Regions from separate parts of the Saccharopolyspora sp. ID03-671 genome, predicted to be linked through region 1. Evidence: riboswitches for the same ligand, from Rfam matches in the RefSeq annotation. Region 1 holds a riboswitch; each other region holds the start of a gene.
What was found. Region 1 has a riboswitch for cobalamin ahead of cobN (cobaltochelatase subunit CobN). Riboswitches for the same ligand answer to the same signal wherever they lie in the genome.
Positions count from the first base shown of each region.

Region 2: another riboswitch for cobalamin. It lies ahead of REH65_RS33115 (CbtB-domain containing protein); the one in region 1 lies ahead of cobN (cobaltochelatase subunit CobN).
Region 3: another riboswitch for cobalamin. It lies ahead of metE (5-methyltetrahydropteroyltriglutamate--homocysteine S-methyltransferase); the one in region 1 lies ahead of cobN (cobaltochelatase subunit CobN).

Region 1 covers NZ_CP134054.1:4,997,264-5,001,570, forward strand. Annotated here, with positions in the region: gene REH65_RS23170 (sugar kinase) at 1-53, shown strand, start outside; gene REH65_RS23175 (bifunctional 4-hydroxy-2-oxoglutarate aldolase/2-dehydro-3-deoxy-phosphogluconate aldolase) at 57-650, shown strand; gene REH65_RS23180 (D-isomer specific 2-hydroxyacid dehydrogenase family protein) at 873-1,784, shown strand; cobalamin riboswitch at 1,834-2,022, shown strand; gene cobN (cobaltochelatase subunit CobN) at 2,048-4,307, shown strand, end outside.
Region 2 covers NZ_CP134054.1:7,119,380-7,123,686, forward strand. Annotated here, with positions in the region: gene REH65_RS33110 (IS701 family transposase) at 1-490, shown strand, start outside; cobalamin riboswitch at 1,791-1,965, shown strand; gene REH65_RS33115 (CbtB-domain containing protein) at 1,995-2,186, shown strand; gene REH65_RS33120 (CbtA family protein) at 2,199-2,951, shown strand; gene REH65_RS33125 (copper resistance protein CopC) at 3,062-3,583, opposite strand; gene REH65_RS33130 (alkylmercury lyase) at 3,908-4,219, shown strand.
Region 3 covers NZ_CP134054.1:1,289,078-1,293,384, reverse strand. Annotated here, with positions in the region: gene REH65_RS06095 (helix-turn-helix domain-containing protein) at 1-145, shown strand, start outside; gene REH65_RS06090 (VOC family protein) at 214-984, shown strand; cobalamin riboswitch at 1,140-1,338, shown strand; gene metE (5-methyltetrahydropteroyltriglutamate--homocysteine S-methyltransferase) at 1,484-3,754, shown strand; gene REH65_RS06080 (ribonucleotide-diphosphate reductase subunit beta) at 3,940-4,307, opposite strand, start outside.

The DNA of each region.
Region 1 (4,307 bases):
TGGGGCTCGACGAACAGCGCTGGGGCGCACTGCGATTCGACGGGAGCGAGTGAGAAGTGCCCTTCCTGGAAGACCTCTTCGCCCGGCCGGTGATGGCGATCCTGCGCGGCATGGACCCGCAGCGGACGGTCGAACTCGCCGAACGCGCCTGGGACCTGGGCATCGACGCCGTCGAGGTGCCGATCGAGACGCCGAAGGCCGAACCGTCGCTGGCCGCCGCCGTGCGCGCCGGAGCCGAGCGCGGCCGCCCGGTCGGCGCGGGCACCATCGTCACCCCCGAGCAGCTGCGCACCGCCCGCGACCTGGGTGCGGCCTTCACCATCGCGCCCGGGCTCGACGCCGAGATCGTGCGGCTCAGCGCCGAACTCGACCTGCCGCACGTGCCCGGCGTCGCCACCCCCAGCGAGATCCAGCAGGCGCTGCGCCTCGGGTTGAGCTGGGTCAAGGCGTTCCCCGCCGCCGAGCTGGGCAGCAGCTGGTTCCGCGCGATGAAGGGCCCGTTCCCCGCGCTGCGCGTGGTCGCCACCGGCGGCATGAACGCCCGCAACGCCCCCGAGTTCCTGGCGGCGGGAGCCGACGTCGTCGCAGTCGGCTCGGCCCTGGAAGATGAAACCCAACTCCCCGCCCTCGCCGACCTCATCGAGAGGTAGGGGAAGTTTTCATGAAAACCTCCCCCAACCCCGGATGAGTTCGACGTGGTGTGGGGAACACCTGGTGACGTTCTCCCACCTCACGGAGGGTCTCGTCGCGTGGTGGGGGAAGTTTTCATGAAAACCTCCCGGTGTCTGGGTGAGGGGAGGTTTTCATGAGAACCGTCCCCACAACCCGGTCGTGGTGGGGTCTCGGGAACGTCGTGTGATGGAGGAGAAGTCGTGAAGGTCCACGTTGGTCCGGTGTCGCAGCCCGATCTGGAGGCCGCCGTGGTGGCGGCGGGGGCCGAGCTGAGCTCCGCCGAGGACGCGAACGCGCTGGTGTGGTTCGGTGCCGAGCCGAACCGGTTCGCCGAGTACGACCGCCCGGGGCTGGAGTGGGTGCAGCTGCCCTCGGCGGGCATCGAGTCCTGGGTGGCCTCCGGGGTGCTGCGCGAGGACCTGACCTTCACCTCCGCCGCGGGCACCTTCGCCCAGACCGTCGCCGAGCACACCCTCGGCCTGATGCTGTCCGGCGCGCGGCAGCTCGCCGCGATGGCGCGGGCCACCACCTGGCAGCGTCCCGAGGGAATGCGCAGCCTCACCGGATCGACCGTCGGCATCATCGGTGCCGGTGGCATCGGCAAGGCGCTGATCGAGATGCTCCGTCCCTTCCAGGTGCGGGTGCTGGCGGTGAACCGCTCCGGCAAGCCGGTGCTGGGCGCCGAGCGGACCTGGCCCGCCGACGACGCCGACGGGATGCGGGAGCTGCTCGCCAATTCGGACTTCGTCGTGGTCGCGGCCCCGGCGACCTCGGCCACCTCGAAGCTCGTCGACGCCGCCGCGCTGGAGACCATGAAGTCCGACGCGTGGCTGATCAACATCGCGCGCGGCTCCCTGGTCGACACCGACGCGCTGGTCGAGGCTCTGGACGCGGGCCGCATCGGCGGTGCCGCGCTCGACGTCACCGATCCGGAGCCGCTGCCCGACGGCCACCCGCTGTTCGGCCACCCGCGCGCGCTGATCTCCCCGCACACGGCCAACCCGCCGCACCTGCAGATGCCGGCCCTGGCACGCCGCGTCGAGGAGAACGTCCGCCGCCACATCGCAGGTCAGCCCCTCCTCGGGCTGGTCGACGTGACCGCCGGGTACTGAGCGGGGAACGAGATCTTTCTCGCGAAATCGCGCGGTGGGTGGTGAGGGGTCTCTCGATCGATAGGATGGCTTCGCCAGTACGGCGGTGACGTGGAGGAACCCGGTGTGAGGCCGGGGCGGTCGCGCCACTGTGACCGGGGAGCGGGCCCCTGGCAGCCACGGCCCTGACAGGCTGGAAGGCGGGGACCCCGCGAGGATCCGGGAGCCAGGAACTCCTGCCGCCGTGACCCCCGCCGGGGCGCGCACCCCGAGAGAGGATCACCGTGAGCGAGCCTGCCCGCGACGCCCGAGTTCTGCTGCTGTCCACTGCGGACACCGACCTGCTGGCCGCCCGCGCCGCCGAGGCCGACTACCGCGTCGCCAACCCCTCCCGGGTGGCCGCCGAGGACGTTCCCGCGCTGCTCGACGGCGTCGACGTCGTGGTCGTGCGCCTGCTCGGCGGCCGTCGCGCCTGGGAGGAGGGCCTGGACGCCGTGCTGGCCTCCGGCCTCCCGACCGTGGCGCTGGGCGGTGAGGCGACCCCGGACGCCGAGCTGATGACGCTGTCCACGGTGCCCGCCGGTGTGTCCACCCAGGCCCTGGCTTACCTGGTCGAAGGCGGTCCGGAGAACCTCGCGCAGCTGGCGAACTTCCTGTCCGACACGGTGCTGCTGACCGGCACCGGGTTCACCGAGCCGCAGTCGATGCCCGAGTTCGGGCTGCACGGCGAGCGCGCCCACGACCCGTCGAAGCCCACGATCGGCGTGGTCTTCTACCGGGCGCACGCCCTGTCGGGCAACACCGCCTTCGTCGACACCCTCGCCGACCAGGTCGAAGCCGCCGGGGCCAACGTCGTGCCGGTGTTCTGCGGTTCGCTGCGCGGCCTGTCCGACGCCGCCGGTCTGCGCGAGCTGCTGGCCGGCTGCGACACCCTGATCGCCACCGTCCTGGCCGCGGGCGGTGCCGTGGCCGCCGACGCCAGCGCGGGCGGCGACGAGGACTCCTGGGACGCGGGTGCGCTGGCCGAGCTCGACATCCCGGTGCTGCAGGGCCTGTGCCTGACGACCAGCCGCGCGGTGTGGGCCGACAGCGACGCCGCGCTGTCGCCGATGGACGCCGCGATGCAGGTCGCGGTGCCGGAGTTCGACGGCCGGTTGATCAGCGTCCCGTTCTCCTTCAAGGAGGAGGGCCCGGAGGGCATCCCGGTCTACGTCGCCGACGCCGAGCGCGCGGCGCGGGTGGCCTCCACCGCGGTGTCGCTGGCGCGGCTGAGGCACGTCGACAATTCCGCCAAGCGCCTCGGCGTCGTGCTCTCGTCCTACCCGACCAAGCACTCCCGCGTCGGCAACGCCGTCGGCCTGGACACCCCGGCCTCCGCGGTGGTGCTGCTGCGCGCGCTGGAGGCCGCGGGCTACGACCTCGGCGGGCTGGACGTGGCCGGCCTGGACGGCGACACCCTCATCCACCGGCTCATCTCCGCAGGTGGGCACGACGTGGAGTGGCTGACCGAGGAGCAGATGGCCGAGGCCGCGATCCGCGTCCCGGCGCCGCGCTACCGCGAGTGGTTCGACGCGCTGCCCGAGGAGCTGCGCGCGTCGATGACCGAGCACTGGGGCGCCCCGCCCGGCAGCCTCTACGTCGACGACGAGGGCTACCTCTACGTCGCCGCGCTGCGCTTCGGCAACGTGGTGATCCTGATTCAGCCGCCGCGCGGGTTCGGCGAGAACCCGATCGCGATCTACCACGACCCGGACCTGCCGCCGTCGCACCAGTACCTGGCCGCCTACCGCTGGCTGGACGAGGAGTTCGGCGCCGACGCGGTGATCCACCTCGGCAAGCACGGCACCCTGGAGTGGCTGCCCGGCAAGGGGCTGGGCCTGGCCGCGGACTGCGCGCCGGACGCGGTGCTGGGCGACATGCCGTTCGTCTACCCGTTCATCGTCAACGACCCGGGCGAGGGCACGCAGGCCAAGCGGCGCGGCCACGCGACCGTGGTCGACCACATGATCCCGCCGATGGCGCGCGCAGACGCCTACGGCGACATCGCCAAGCTGGAGCAGCTGCTCGACGAGTACGCCCTGGTCACAGACCTGGACCCGGAGAAGAAGCCGGCGCTGCGCAACCAGATCTGGGAGCTGATCACCCACGCCGAGCTGCACCACGACCTGCACCAGGAGGGTCAGCCGGACGAGGAGTCCTTCGACGACTTCGTGATGCACGTCGACGGCTACCTGTGCGAGATCAAGGACGTGCAGATCCGCGACGGCCTGCACATCCTCGGCCGTGCGCCGCGCGACGAGGAGCTGGTCAACGACGTGCTGGCGATCCTGCGCGCCAAGCAGGTCTTCGGCGGCACGGTCGGCGCGCTGCCCGGCCTGCGCTCCGCGCTGTCGGTCCACTTCGGACTCGACGAGCAGGCGCTGCTGGCCGAACCCGGTGCGCGCGCGGACGTCCCGGCCGAGCTGACGAAGCTCGTCGAGGGCCCGTCGGCCTCGGCGTCGGACGCGGTGGACCTGCTGGAGTCGTTGGCGCGCAGGCTCGTCG
Region 2 (4,307 bases), 2.1 Mb from region 1:
TTCCGGGCGCGGCCCGCGCCCTGGGCCCCGGTACCAGGACAAGCCGATCAGTCTGCGCCAGCACGTCCTTGGCGCTGGACGCGACGCTGGCACGACCATCACGTGGCGGGAAGGCTCCCGAGGCAAGCTCAGCTCGGAATTCGTCGCCATGCCTGTCCGTGTCGCCGGACGCAAGCCACGCCTGCAACCGGATGGATCGCTGCCTGCACGGTGGCTGATCGCCCAATGGCCGCCCGATACCGAAGAACCCATCAAATACTGGATCTCGAACCTGCCCGCCGACACACCGGCCACAGAGTTGGTACGGCTGGCCAAGATCCGCTGGCGCATCGAGCACGACTACCGCGAACTCAAAACCGGCCTCGGACTCGACCACTTCGAAGGCCGATCCTTCACCGGCTGGCACCGCCACGTCACCCTGGCCTCCGCAGCACACCTGTTCCTCACCACCCTCCGCCTGAACAACCCAAAAGCATCTGGGGCAGCCTGACCCTCTACAAGGTCATCCGCGAGCTGCAAACACTGCTCGCCACCTGGTCAGGCACCTGCCCCACCTGCCACCAACACATCCACCGATTACCGACCTAACAAAGCACTACTAGGACGTGACGGGCAGCGGAATGGAGTGCTGGTTGAGTAGGAAGGTGCCGCGGAAGCATCAAGTGTCACTGCGGGCTGGTCGAACAGAAGAGGAACTGATCGAAATCTGTTGCCGTGCGTGACGAGCGGCGGCTCTGCGACAGGCCCGCCTGCTCGGCTCGCTGAGCAACGGACGCAAGATCGCGATTGTGGGCAACCGCGTCAATGGCGCAGCCGTGCTGGTTGCCGCGGATGTTGGCGTCGCGATGGGAACCTCAGCCGTGTTCGGGATACGCCGCCCGTTGCAGTGGCGCACAACCGGCTCGACCGGCTTCCGCCGGCTTGGGTGGGCGACCGGCCCTGTCGAATGGTGTTGCGAGCCGCTCTTGGCCGTGGCTGCTGATGCCTGGGATGGCTGTGCGGGCAGCGGTGGGCCCGTCGCTGTCGGGTCATCGCGGCTTCCGGCGTGGGGCGTTGTGGAGTACGCATTCTGTGCAGTAGCCAGTGCCGGATCGCCATAGCTGGCAGCATGTTCGACGTCGGGACCACAATCCGCTCTGCGTCGCGCCGACGTCGAGCAGGTCTGCTCGGCCGGTCTCAGCGCGCAGTTGCACTGCGGTGGCGAGCACGTCACCTCCGGCCCCGTCTGCGGCGAGCCGTCGCAGCACCTCGCCGAGCAAACCGACGGCGTTGCCCCAGTACTGATCGCTGTCTGCTGGTGGGCCGCCGATAGCTTCGAGTCCACGGGTGAGCGGTGCGAGGAAGTGGGAAACGTTGGGCCACCAGGCGTTGGCGCACGATCGATCACGTAGCACAAGACCGTGCACCAACCCGTCCGCGTCAACCACGACGGATGCTTCGGCCAGCGAAGGGACAGGCCATCCGAAGTGGTGCTCGGGAACTGTTGCGCACAGCGCGAGCCACGAAGCCCGAAAGGCCACCAGAACCGTGCCCGCGCGGTGATGTTGAAATCCGGCCAAACGTTGCCAGGCTTGGACGTTTCGCGCCAAGAATCCGTTGGTCTCGTCGCAGTACGACTCCCATGCCAGGACCTCGTTGGCGCCGGCGAGGGGCCGTGCCAGCGAGCGAGTGGTCTGGTCCAGAGCGGCTTTTGATGAATCCTGCACCCCGGCATTGGACCTGATGTGCAGGAGAACCGATGCAGTGAGGTTCGTCGCGGGATCGGCTGTTGTGGGCTCGGCGATCTCCTCGTACTCTTCTGCTGCCGCAGTGCACGGGAAGCCGGTGGAAATCCGGCGTGGTCCTCGCCACTGTGACCGGGGAGCGACCCTGATCTCGCCACTGGGCACCGCGTTGGTGTCTGGGAAGGCCAAGGGGAGCGCCGATCCGGAAGCCAGGAGACCGGCTGCGGCAGTAACACCACGTTCCACGAGAGATGGAAGGCAGGTTTTGACATGACCACCGCTGGTCTGCCCGCTGCACAGCGCATCCAAGTTCCCGTCTGGGCTTGGGCCTTGGCCGCGTTCGCGATCGTTCTGCTCTACGTCGTGCTTCAGGAAAACGGTGCCGTGCTCGCGCAGGCGGCGGACACCGTCCACGAGTTCACGCACGACGGCCGCCACGCTCTCGGCGTGCCCTGCCACTGAACGGGGACACCCATGAGCTCGCCATTCGCCACTTTCCTGCGGCGGGGCTTGCTGGCCGGGCTGCTCGCCGGCCTCACGGCCGCATTGGTCTCGCTTCTGCTGGTCGAAACCCCGCTCCGCGCTGCGCTCGATGTCGAGGAAGCACGCCCGCAGGCCGCCGGTGAGCACGCCCACGAGGAATTGTTCAGCCGCTCCACTCAGGTGGTCGGCGGCATGGTCGCCGCCCTTGTCGTCGGGTTGGCGATCGGGGCGATCTTCGCGGTCGTGTTCGCCCACAACCGGCACCGGCTGCCCGCACGCACCGATTTCGGACGGAGCCTCCAGCTCGCTGCGGCCGGGTTTTTGGCCGTGTCGCTGCTACCGGCGCTGAAGTATCCTGCGAACCCACCAGGGGTCGGGGCTCCGGAGTCGGTCACTTTCCGCACGGTCGCGTACTTCTCGCTGATCGTGGTGGGCATCGCGATCCTGCACGCGGTGGGCTACCTACACCGGTACCTGGCCGTTCACGGTTGGTCGCAGGCACGCCGCAGTACCGCTGCAGCTGTCGGAGGCATCGTGTTGACCGGCCTCGTCCTGTGGTCGTGTCCCTCGAACCCGGACCCCGTCCCTCCGGACGTGCCCGCAGCGTTGCTGTGGCGCTTCCGGTTGGCCTCACTCGCTGAACTCGCCGGAATGTGGGCGGTCCTCGGTTTCGCCTTCGGTCTGCTCAACGAGCCCCGAAAACAACGAGTGACCACGACAGCCTCACCGGCAACGACACCATAGCGACGGTCCCCGCCCGGCCTTCGTCACCTCAAGGACGGGCGGGGTCTTAGCTCGCTGCGGGCGCGATTCGGGGTGCTGACAGTGCGTTTGGGTCCAGTTGGGAACGGGACCTAGTGATCGCGGCCCCTGAAGAGAACGACGACCGCCGCAACAGCCAGCAGAAGCGTGAACAAGGCGCCTCCGCCAACCAGCCAGACGAAAGAGCCGGTTTCATAGTTGCTTTCGTCGTGTGGCCTCGAGAGTGGAGCCACTGAGCCATTGTCCGAATAGGCTGAAGGTCCGGCTGTGGAAGCGGGGGCTGCAAATGACGCAGGGGCTGTGGCCCGCTGAGTGCCGGCATGGACGACTTGATGGACCAGTGCGTAGCTTCCGTTGTTCAACAACGGAAATGGTTGTGTTGCAACGTTGTCACGCTGACTCGTTTGCTGTGCTACTGGGAGAGCCTGAACTTGGCCAGTGAGCGCCACGTCGAGCAGGCTCGGGCTGCCTGGTTCGCTGAGGCGGAATCGGCCGGTGCCGGGGGAGTGCTCAAGAGCAACGCCGCTGGCTGGAACGCTTCCGGCCAGGCTGGTATGCGCTGCTGCGGGCAGTTGAATTGCTCCGATCCCGAGGGCCACGATCGTGCACAGCATCGCTCGGCGAAAGATTTTCACAGTTGTGTCGGTGCAGCAGATGAAGTGAGGTTGCGGAGAGGTACGGGTCACCGTCGCTCCTCGTAGTAGACGGCGCACCGTTGTGCCCGAAAGCCGGAGCACCCGCCAGCGTTTCCAGCAGATCACTACGCTGGATAGTAGAGTAGTGAGTCTGAGAGGAATAAGGTGGAGTCAGTGCGCCAGCTCGGCTGGGCTCGCTCCCGACTGAGTACGGCGTGGTGTGCGCGGCAGTGAGCTTGCAGCCAGGGCCGATCGGCGATGCTCAGTGCTGCGTGCGCTGCGAGTGAGGCGGGCGGAACGGCGATGAGGTTGGACATCCTGCAAGTGCCCGACTGCCCGAACGCGCCCCTGTTGCGACAGCGGCTCCAGGACGCGTTCGGCGATGTCGACCTCGAGGTCGCGGTGCAAGTGATCGACGACCCCGCAGTGGCCGTTCGGGCCGGTATGACCGGGTCGCCGACGTTGCTGGTCGACGGGATCGATCCGTTCGCCGAGCCTGGCCTCGCGGCGAATGTGTCCTGCCGGCTCTACCGCGACGCCGACGGTCGAGTCTCGGGCGCGCCATCAGTGTCGCAGCTGCGGCAGGCGCTGCTCGGCCAGAATCCGTCCCGGTGAGGATGATCTCCAGCGCGGACCCAGGTGCGCTGCGGCTTCGGCAGCGCCGTGCACGGAGCTCCTTCTTCGACGCCGGCGCAGCGAATCG
Region 3 (4,307 bases), 3.4 Mb from region 1:
CCACGAGATCCTGCGTTCGCGGTTCGGCGACAGCGGCAACTTCGGGATGCTCATGCGCGTTCCGGTGGTCCGCAACGCCACGGCGACCCCGGACCTGAGCAATCCCGACACCTGGATCCGGTCCTGGTCGCCGATCAAGACCTGAGCTTCGCTGGGCGATTCGTCGGAGGTCGTGGTTACCGTCGTGGCGTCCGCACCCCTCTTGGAGGAGCCATGACGAAGCTGGATTCGACGCAGCCCAACGGCACCCCGGCGTGGATCGACCTGGGGATCCCGGACCTCGATCGCGCGATGGAGTTCTACGGGGCGGTGTTCGGATGGGAGTTCGACGTCGGCCCGGAGGCGATGGGCCGCTACACGATGTGCCTGGTCGAGGGCCGCGAGGTCGCCGCGATCATGCCGAACCACGACGAGTCGGCGACGGAGTTCTGGTGGAACGTCTACTTCGCCACCGATGACGTCGCCACGACCGTGTCCAAGGCCGAGGCGGCCGGCGGGCAGGTGGTCGTGCCACCGATGGACGTGATGGACAAGGGCCGGATGGCGCTCGTCAAGGACCCGGTCGGCGCCCAGTTCGGGCTCTGGCACGGCCAGAACCACGTCGGAACGCGCCTGGTCAACGAGCCGAACGCGTTGCTGCGCAACGATCTCGTCACCCCCGACCCCGGTGCCGCACGGGCGTTCTACGCCTCCGTGTTCGACTTCGGGCTGGACTCCGACGGCTACCTGGGTGATGACGATTTCACGTTCCTGCGCCGCCCGGACGGCCACGAGATCGGCGGCATCGTCGGCGACCCCGCGGCCACGTCCTCGGCCTGGGGCACGCTGTTCATGGTCGACGACGCCGACGCGACCGCCCAGCGGGCCGCGGCCGCGGGAGGTACCGCGGCCGCGCCCTACGACATGGTCTACGGCCGCATGGCCGAGATCCGGGACCCGTTCGGCACCCCGTTCTCGGTGGGAGCGCCCAAGTTCGGGGGCTGATCCGCCACCGGGGCGTGATCGGGATCTCCTCGCGCGGCGAACCGGTGCTCAGCTCGCGTGTCGGGGGCCCGGGGCGCGGGAACGGGGTTGTCAGCGGGTCGCGTCCGGATAGGCTGGGGGCGCTGGTGGTTCGTCCGGGCGGTTGCGCTGAGCGCGGTTCGGGCGAGGCAAGAGGGAACCCGGTGCGAATCCGGGACTGCCCCGCAGCGGTGAGCGGGAACGACCGCCGTCATGAGCACTGGGCCTCGCGGCCTGGGAAGCGACGGCCAGTAGGTCCGTTCGGTGGACGGGGAAGTTTTCATGAGAACTTCCCCCCGACACACCGACGGTTGCCCGCGAGTCCGAATACCTGCCATCGGTGCGCGCGCCGCCGGCGCGCGCTGGTCCGAGGTCTCGCGGGAGGACCTGGCGGACGACCGGTGGGCGAGGTGCGCCCGCGGGTCGGCGCGCCTGTCGCGAGGACCTCGACCGTCGAAGTCGAGCTCGCGAGGAGAGAGCGTTGACCAGCAAGATCGGATCCACCGTCCTCGGATATCCCCGGATCGGCCCGAACCGGGAGCTCAAGCGCGCCCTGGAGTCCTACTGGGCCGGGCGCAGCGACGAGGCGGAACTGCGCGAGGTCGCGCGCACGCTGCGGGAGAACACCTGGCGGGGGCTGGCCCAGGCCGGCCTCGACTCGGTGCCGGGCACCACGTTCTCCTACTACGACCAGGTCCTGGACACCGCCGTCACCTTCGGCGCCGTCCCACCCCGCTACGCCGAGCTGGGACTCGGCGCGCTGGACACCTACTTCGCGATGGCGCGCGGTACCGAGGCGGTGCCGCCGCTGGAGATGACGAAGTGGTTCGACACCAACTACCACTACCTGGTGCCCGAGATCGGCCCGGACACGCGCTTCGCGCTCACCGACACCACAGTCGTCGAGCAGTTCCGGGAGGCCCGGAAGCTGGGCGTCGAGACCCGGCCGGTCCTGGTGGGGCCGTTGACCTTCCTGCTGCTCAGCAAGCCCGCGGTGGAGGGTTTCGACCCGCTCGACAAGCTCGCCGAGCTCACCGATGCCTACGAGGGCCTGCTCGGTGAGCTGCACCGCGCGGGGGCGGAGTGGGTGCAGCTCGACGAGCCCGCCCTGGCCGCCGACCGGACGCCGGGGGAGCTCGACGCGCTGCGCAACACCTACCGGCGGCTCGGCGACCTGACCGAACGGCCCGCGATCCTGTCCGCCTGCTACTTCGGCGATCCCGGAGACGCGCTCGGGGTGCTCGCCTCGACGCCCGTCGAGGGCATCGCGGTCGACCTCGTCACCGATCCGTCCACTCAGGACAACGTCGTGGCCACCACCGGGCTGCGGGACAAGGTCCTGGTCGCGGGCGTGGTCGACGGCCGCAACGTCTGGCGCGCCGATCTCGACCGGTGCCTGATCACCGCGGCCACGCTGCTCGGTTCGGCCGACGAGCTCGCCCTGGGCACCTCCTGCCCGCTGCTGCACGTGCCCTACGACGTCGACGCCGAACCGAGCCTGGATCCGCAGGTCAAGCCGTGGTTGTCGTTCGCAGCGCAGAAGGTCCGCGAGGTCGTCACCCTCGGCCTCGCCCTGCGGGAGGGACGGGACGTCGTCGACGCCGAGCTCGCCGACGCGCGCGCCGCCATCGCCGACCGGGCCGCGGCCGAGCGGGTCCGCAACAACCGCGTCCGCGCCAGGCTCGACTCGCTCCGGCCGGGTGACTCGCGGCGCGCGGACTACCCGGAACGGCAAGCCGCGCAGGAGAAGTCGTTGCGGCTGCCGCCGCTGCCGACCACCACGATCGGCTCCTTCCCGCAGACCACCGACGTCCGCAAGGCCCGCGCGGCGCTGCGGGCCGGGCGCATCGACCAGGCCACCTACCGGCAGCGGATGCGCGACGAGGTCGAGCGCGTCATCGCGCTGCAGGAGGACCTCGGGCTCGACGTGCTCGTGCACGGCGAACCCGAGCGCAACGACATGGTCCAGTACTTCGCGGAGCAGCTCGAAGGCTTCGCCACCACCGATCACGGCTGGGTGCAGTCCTACGGTTCCCGCTGCGTCCGGCCGCCGATCCTGTTCGGCGACGTGTGGCGGCCGGAACCGATGACCGTGGAGTGGGCCGAGCACGCGCAGCGGCTCACCGACAAGCCCGTCAAGGGCATGCTCACCGGCCCGGTGACGATCCTGGCGTGGTCGTTCGTGCGCGACGACCAGCCGCAGGCCGACACCGCGCGCCAGGTCGCGCTGGCCGTCCGCGACGAGGTCCGCGACCTGGAGGCCGCCGGGATCCGCGTGGTGCAGGTCGACGAACCCGCGCTGCGCGAACTCCTCCCGCTGCGCGCCGACCAGCGCCCGGCCTACCTGGACTGGGCGGTGGAGTCGTTCCGGCTCGCGACGTCCGGGGTGGCGGAGGCGACGCAGATCCACACCCACCTGTGCTACTCGGAGTTCGGCGACGTCATCGACGCGATCGTGGCCCTCGACGCCGACGTCACCAGCATCGAGGCGGCCCGCTCGCGCATGGAGGTCCTCGCCGACCTCAACGAGGTCGGCTTCGACCGGGGCGTGGGCCCGGGCGTCTACGACATCCACTCGCCCCGCGTTCCCGGTGTCGAGGAGATGGCCGAGCTGCTCAAGACCGCTGTGCAGGCCGTTCCGGCCGAACGCCTGTGGGTCAACCCCGACTGCGGTCTCAAGACGCGCGACTACGCCGAGGTCGAACGTGCCCTCCGCAACATGGCGGAGGCGGCCCACCGCCTCCGAGCCTGACCGCCCCGGAAACCGGGGGCGAGCCTGACCAAAGGCTCGCCCCCGGGCCCCGGCGGCGGCTCACTGTGACAACGGTCGTTGCAAGTGGACGGTTTTAGCCATAATCACCCATGATCAATGTCCGTTATGCCCGGTCAATTATGGCTAAAACCGTCACCTGGTGACCAACGGTCCCGCGGCGGCGGTCAGTCCCAGCTCAGCGCCGCGCCCGACTGGTACTCGGTGACCCGGGTTTCGAAGAAGTTCTTCTCCTTCTTGAGGTCCATCGTTTCCGACATCCAGGGGAAGGGGTTGTCCGTCTCGGGGAAGACCGGTTCCAGGCCGAGCTGGGCGCAGCGGCGGTTGGTGATGAAGTGCATGTACTGCTCGCACAGCTCGGCGTTGAGCCCGAGCATCCCGCGCGGCATGGTGTCCCGGCCGTAGGCGTTCTCCAGCTCGCACGCCTCGCGCAGCATCGTGCGGGCCTCCTGCTGGAACTCGGGGGTCCACAGGTGCGGGTTCTCCAGCTTGATCTGGTTGATGCAGTCGATCCCGAAGTTCAGGTGGATCGACT